DNA from 3 places in the Pseudomonas sp. 9Ag genome. Region 2 is predicted to be linked to each of the others. Evidence: riboswitches for the same ligand, from Rfam matches in the RefSeq annotation. Region 2 holds a riboswitch; each other region holds the start of a gene.
What was found. Region 2 has a riboswitch for cobalamin ahead of ALTERO38_RS02155 (TonB-dependent receptor). Riboswitches for the same ligand answer to the same signal wherever they lie in the genome.
Positions count from the first base shown of each region.

Region 1: it holds a riboswitch for cobalamin, as region 2 does, so the genes downstream of both, btuB (TonB-dependent vitamin B12 receptor) here and ALTERO38_RS02155 (TonB-dependent receptor) in region 2, are expected to answer to the same signal.
Region 3: it holds a riboswitch for cobalamin, as region 2 does, so the genes downstream of both, ALTERO38_RS10545 (cobaltochelatase subunit CobN) here and ALTERO38_RS02155 (TonB-dependent receptor) in region 2, are expected to answer to the same signal.

Region 1 covers NZ_LR733836.1:2,165,214-2,167,479, forward strand. The annotation lists gene btuB (TonB-dependent vitamin B12 receptor) at 1-1,516, opposite strand, end outside; cobalamin riboswitch at 1,626-1,844, opposite strand; gene ALTERO38_RS09535 (metallophosphoesterase) at 2,004-2,266, shown strand, end outside.
Region 2 covers NZ_LR733836.1:482,563-484,828, reverse strand. The annotation lists gene dxs (1-deoxy-D-xylulose-5-phosphate synthase) at 1-794, shown strand, start outside; cobalamin riboswitch at 1,051-1,264, shown strand; gene ALTERO38_RS02155 (TonB-dependent receptor) at 1,359-2,266, shown strand, end outside.
Region 3 covers NZ_LR733836.1:2,364,945-2,367,210, reverse strand. The annotation lists gene ALTERO38_RS10555 (nitrite/sulfite reductase) at 1-33, opposite strand, end outside; gene ALTERO38_RS10550 (DUF2970 domain-containing protein) at 400-618, opposite strand; cobalamin riboswitch at 778-910, shown strand; gene ALTERO38_RS10545 (cobaltochelatase subunit CobN) at 997-2,266, shown strand, end outside.

The DNA.
Region 1 (2,266 bases), 1.7 Mb from region 2:
CATCCCAGCCCAGCAGCTCGGTGCCGACCACGCCTTCTATCCCGCGAATGCGCGCCACATCGACGTTCTGCGGCTGCATTGGACTGCTGCCACTCCAGATGATCAGGTCCTCAATCTGATTTTCGAACGCGTTGAGGCCCCACTCGCCCCATTGCTGCTCACCCTTCAGGCCCAGCTCATAGCTCTGCGACTCCTCCGGCTGCAGGTCGGGGTTGCCGGCAGTGAAGCCGGTGTCCGGCGCGTAGAGATCGTTGAAGGTGGGCGCCTTGAATGCCGTGCCGTAGGACGCGCTCAGTATCAGGTTGTCACGCAGGTCATAGCTCCAGCCGAGATTGCCGGTGTCATGGTTGCCGAACTGCTCGTTGTCATCGCGACGCAGGCCGGCCAACACGCCGTGACGGCCGAAGCGGCCCTGGTACTGAAGATAGGCGCCTTTGTTGTCGCGCGTGTCGACCGCATAGTCGTCCGTCACGTCGATGCGGTCTTGCTGGTAGTCGAAACCAAGGGTTAGCAGCTGATCTTCAGCCACGCTGAAGTCATTCTGCCAATTGAAAGAATCGCGCTTGGTATCGAAACGCGAATAGAAACGACCGTCGCGGAAGTTGTCGGTGTTGTCTTCGCTATGCCCGGCCTGCAGGGTGACCAGCCATGGATCGATCGGCGTGAATCGTGCCCGGCCGCCTATGACTTGCTGGCTGCCGTCGCTGTAGGCAAAGCGGCCCGTAGCACCCGAAGTGGACCGAGAGTCGTAGTCGCTGTGAGTGTCGACGTGCAGCCAGCTGCCATCCAGCACCAGTCCACTGTCGAAGCGGTAGCCGCCGCGCAAGGCGCCCGACAGCTCACGATAACCGTCGGCATCAGCTTCATAGGCGCGAGGCGAAGTGGGCCGATAGGCTCGCGAATTGATGCCGTCGGTTGACGCGCTCGCCACGCCGAGATTGAACCAACCGGCACCCTGGCTACCGGATATGCCGGCGGTACCGTCAAAGCTGGAGCGACTGCCCGCGCCTGCGGAGAAATAGGGTTTGAACCCTTCGCCATCGCCGCGCCGCGTGAAGATCTGCATGACCCCACCCACCGCTTCCGAGCCGTACAGGCTGGAACGCGGACCGCGGACGAGTTCGATACGCTCGATCTGCTCGACCGGTATGTTCTCAAGCGACGCACCGCCCGATGTGGCCGATCCGATTTTCACCCCATCAACCAGAACAAGCAGATGCTGGCTGCTGGTACCGCGCACATAGACCGAAGAGGTCTTGCCGCGTCCGCCGTTGGAAGCGACGTTGACGCCAGCCAGGCCGCGCAGCAGTTCAGGAACGCTCTGCACCTGACTGCGCACAATCTGCTCGCGAGTAATAACGCTGGTGGAGGCAATCGGGCTGAGCACCTGCTCGGTCCGCGTGGCCGTGACCACCTGTTCGTTGAGATTCAGCGGCTGTACCGGCTGAGCATGGGAAAGCGAAGCATAGCCAAGCAGCACGAACGCTGCCGAGGTGTTGAGGGTCTTGCAGGTCAAGTTCAGGTCTCCGTCGTGCCCGCCGCACGACAACAGTCGATAAGGGCAGACGGAGAATGCGAAGGGAGCGCAGGTGCAAGCAGCCGCACCCCGATCAGCGCCCGCCGCACTGCCGTGGAATGCGACAGGCCGGTCTCCGGGCTTGCGAGCGGATGCCTTGCATCCTGGAACCGCAGCCTTCCCATGCCTGTGGCACAGTGGCTGTGAGCGGTGTCCTGTCTCGCCTACCGTTGCGGGGGCAGCGCCGGAATCTTCATCGAATGAACCGGCTTCCCTGTTTCACCCCTCTGGCGTTTCGCCAGGGGGCACCTGAAGCAGCGCGGAGGGTAGTCCAAGGCCCTGCGCAGCGCAACCGAAAGCGATCAGGACCCGAGCCAGAACAGGTTTCGGGAGCGCTGCTTGCGATTTACCGGAACGCCGGGCGCCGATTGGCTTCGAATGCAACAATGCCACCCGTCACAGACATCAGACGAGAAGACAGCCACCCATGACCAGCATCGTGCAGATCTCCGACACTCACTTCGGCACCGAACAGCCCGCCGTCGTGCAAGCCATGGAAGACCACGTGCGCGAGCACGGCGCGGACCTGCTGATCTTTTCCGGCGACATCACGCAGCGCGCCAGGGCTGGACAGTTCGCAGCTGCTCAGGCCTTCGTGCAGCGCCTGCATGGGCATGGCATCCCGAAGGCGCTAGTGATCCCGGGGAACCATGACATCCCGCTGTATAACGTCTTTGCGCGTTTGTTCAT
Region 2 (2,266 bases):
ACTTCGATGTCGCGATTGCCGAACAGCATGCGGTTACCCTCGCTGCCGGCATGGCCTGTGAAGGCGCCAAGCCCGTGGTGGCGATCTATTCGACCTTCCTGCAGCGTGCCTACGACCAGCTGATTCATGACGTCGCGGTGCAAAACCTCGACGTACTCTTCGCCATCGACCGCGCTGGTTTGGTTGGCGAGGACGGTCCGACCCACGCGGGCAGCTTCGACCTGACCTATCTGCGTTGCATCCCCGGCATGCTGGTGATGACCCCAAGCGATGAGAACGAGATGCGCCGGATGCTCACCACCGGCTATCATTTCGAAGGTCCCGCCGCCGTGCGATATCCGCGTGGTACCGGCCCGAACGCAAGCCTGGAACCGGGCCTCGAACCGCTGGAAATCGGCAAGGCAGTGGTGCGGCGCGAAGGTAAGCAGGTCGCTTTGCTGGTGTTCGGTGTGCAACTGCCGGAAGCCATGCAGGTTGCCGAAGCCCTGGACGCAACCGTCGTCGACATGCGTTTCGTCAAACCCCTGGACGAGGCGATGGTTCGCCAGATGGCCGACAGCCACGACCTACTGGTGACCATCGAGGAGAACAGCATCATGGGCGGTGCTGGCAGCGCGGTCGGCGAGTTCCTCGCTTCGCAGAACCTGAGCACACCGATCCTTCATCTTGGCCTGCCCGACTACTATGTCGAACATGCCAAACCCACCGAGATGATCAAGGAGTGCGGACTGGACGCCGCCGGAATTGAAGCTGCGGTTCAGGCGCGCCTGGCGGACTTGCGCACCCAGCCGTAGGGTCCAGCGCCACCGCAGGTAGCAGCGAGACGGCTAGCCACACCGCGAAAGTTGCGTCACCTCGATCCGCCCCATGCTCGGCGGATCGAGGACAGCATGATTCGCGCTGGGCTTCTACAGCCGGCTTGGCAGGTCGACCTAGCGCACCATGCGCCACATCAAGATCCAATTGACCAATTCTGACCGTCGAAACGCTTGCGTTGAGGCGCACCATTCATTCGCTTGTCTTTCCCCAGCCCAGGCCGTAAGGTTCGCGCGATTTCCAATCCGCCCAGGTGTGCGCGACCTCCAGGTCCGCATTAAACGGGAAGCCGGTGCGCTCGAAGAGCAAGGCCGGCGCTGCCCCCGCAACGGTAATCGACCGTGATCAGAGGATCACCGCCCGCTCAACCGCCACTGTGCACGTCACGGGAAGGCGAGCAAGGTGCGTGTCGAAAGCCCGGAGACCGGCCTGACGGATTCGACTGGTGTTGCGGAGGGCAGCACCGTCAAGCGCGGCTGCCCGTCATTCCGCCCTTGTTCCTGCCCTTCTCAAAAGCGTTGAACTTTTGAGGATCGAACCTGATGAAACTGTCTCCTATTGCCTTGGCCGTGGCGCTGCTGCCGAGCATTGCTGCCGCCCTGGAGCCTTACCAAGCTCCTCCAATGGTCATCACCCGAGCGACTGCCCTGGAAAAGCCTGCTCCGGCCAGCACTCGAGTGATCGACAGGAACGAAATCGAGCGGAGTGCAGCCAGTAGCCTGATAGAGGTGCTGAACGGGAAAGCTGGTATCCAGATCCGTGACACGCTCGGTGACGGCAACCATGCCTCCATCAGCCTGCGTGGTTTCGGGGACAACGCGGTGAACAACGTGCTGGTTCTGGTCGACGGCCGGAGGCTGAACAATCCAAGTCTCAGCGGCCCGGACCTGAATAGCGTACCGCTTGCAAACATCGAGCGGATCGAGATCTTGCGCGGCGCCGGAACAGTCCTATACGGCGACCAGGCTGTCGGTGGGGTGGTCAACATCGTTACGCGACGCCCGTCCGGCAACGAAGCCTATATCGAAACCACCCAAGGCAGTCATGATCTGGAGGCATACCGAGGCCATGTTTCTCAGTCATTCGGAGGTGGTCTTTCGGCGTATATCAGCGGCGAGACCCGGAATACGGACAACTATCGCGACCACAACGACGCCAGCTACCGCGACCTGTTCGGACGCCTCCGCTATGACCATGACAGCGGCTGGCTTCTGTACGAATACCAGAACATCGACGATGAGCTGCTCTACCCGCGCAGCCTCACCATCGCGCAACGCCGCGCCGACCGCAGAGCAAGCACCTCGAACGAATGGAACAACAGCAAGACGGACGTGCATCGCTTTGCGGGCGAACAGGCATTAGGTCGCCATTGGACCGCGAACCTGGACTACAGCATCAGAGACAGCGATGGGGCGGGCCTGATTTCAGGTAGTCCGTTCACAGAAGGGAC
Region 3 (2,266 bases), 1.9 Mb from region 2:
GATGTGTTGGTCATACTGGTCGTATACGTACATAAATGTCCTGTTTTTTCAGGCTGTCTACAGCTTCTGCGCGCACGGCCGCGCACCCGTTGATGGGAGGCCGGCACGATACCAGCTAGCGTTTATGCGCAAAAGTGATGTTTGGGAATATGTTTAGAACGAAACGCTGCTTTTCAGGCATTTCAATCGCTGGCCTTGAGCGCTCCGTATGCATGGTCTTAACTGCAATCAATGCGATCCTCCACAACAAGGTATACCGCTGTGTCAGAGCATTTTAAACGCCATGATAATGACAGCCGCGCAGATGCCGCCGCGATCTTCTTTCTGATCCTGCTAGCGGTAGCAACAGCAGTGTTCTGGGTAAGTCACCAGTAGACGAGGCGGCTCCGGCTAACCGTGTCAGACGCCGACCAGATAGAGCACCAGTTTGACGACGCCGAGTATCACCAGAACGAACGCTACGGTGAAGCCGATGCCCAGAAGAATGAAATGGCTGGGTTTACCGTGGCTGAAGTCTCGTTCTCGATTTTTCCCGCTTTGCACGCCCAAAGCGCCGGCTAGCATGCTTTGAAGCATCTGCCGCAGCGTGAGCGATTTGGGTTGCCGGTCTTCACTCATATCTGTCTCCGCAAGGCTCGCTGCCTGAAGTCTAGTCAGCAATCCAGCTTCTGCAGACATCGATCCTATTACCAACTGAGCCGTTGCGTCGTCAGGCTTGTGTTTGCTTGATCTTGCCCGGACCGGCGCGTAAGGTGCGCGGCTTGGCCGCCCAGCGGTTGAACACATGAAGTGCGTGGTGCCCGGATCATGGTCCGGGTTAAATGGGAAATCAGTGCAAGCTGATGCTGCCCCCGCAACGGTAGAGTCGATTCGACTGAGCCCGATACCAGCCCGTACTTCCCAGGAACTGTCGCGGTGGGCGACGTCCTCAGAGCATGCCGTCTGCCTTTCTGGCAATAGCAGCTCTGTTGCCCACTGCATCCGGATGGAGTGGGCATGTCTTTCGCGTTTCGCTGCGTGTTTCTAGCGCTTCTGCTGCTGGCTCCAACGGTGCCGGCCAGTGCCAATCAGGTCAATGCGATCATTTCGCAGTACAGCGCTGCCGAGTTCGCTTCGGCGGCTGCCACCTTCAAGCAACGATACCCCGACCGTACCGTCAGTGCGCGCACCCCCGAACAGCTGGCTGAGCTGGACGATGCCGAGGTCGGCCAATGGCTTGCCAGCGGAACGCGTTTGCTCGTGGTCGGCGTATTCGGGCCTGAAGCGGAGCGTCTGCGCCCGCTGATCGACCAACACAGCACTGGCGAACGCTTCATCATGCACAGTGACCAGGCGCTGGTGGCGCTAAGTCGTAGCGCCGGAAACATGCTCTTTGCCAACCGGGACCAGGCGGTACGCCTCGGTGCTGAGAAACCCGGCGGCGATCTGGGTGACTGGGTGCAGGCGCTAGCGGCGGCCAATCCGATCCAGGCGCATTGGATAGAAGCGCGCAGCTATTGGCTGGCCGGTGGCAGCGAAAACATTGCGCGTTTGCTGGCCTGGTTGACGGCTCGTGACACTTCGCGCGGCAGCGCCGAGCCTGCACAGGCGAGGTCGGCGTTGCGCTTCTATCAGGACGGAGTGGTAAAGGAGCCGTCGGAACTGGCGTGGCGCGGTGAGCGAATGGTCGCGGTGATCGACCATGGGCGCGCTGACCGACGCGGAGATTCCGACCTCAACGATGCGCTGTGTCAGACCCTGCAACAACGCGACATCGCGTGCGTCAGCCTGTTTGGCAGCTGGGGCGACGGCACGCTACAGGCGCTGCGCTGGCTCAACAGCGCAGAACATCCACCGCTGGCGGCGGTCGTCGTGCTGCAGGATTTTGTCCTTGGTGGCGGCGAGGGTCGTGAAGACGCAACGGAGCTGCTGAGTCAACTCAATGTGCCCGTGCTCAAGGCCCTGCGTCTGGATGACCGAGACGAGAACGCGTGGCTGCTGTCCAGTGATGGCCTCGCTCGCGACAAGGTGCATTACCAGCTTGCGATGCCGGAATTGCAGGGCACCAGTCAGCCGATGGTGCTGGCGGCGTGGGAATCGTCCCAGATCGACCCGAACTCAGGGATTCGCTTTGGCTTCAGCCAGCCGATGCCATCCCGTGTCGAGGCGATGGCGGCGCGCCTGGCCCGCTGGCACCAATTGCAAACCAAGCCCAATGCGGACAAGCGGCTGGCGCTCATCTACTACAACCACCCACCGGGGCGGCACAACATCGGCGCAGACAACC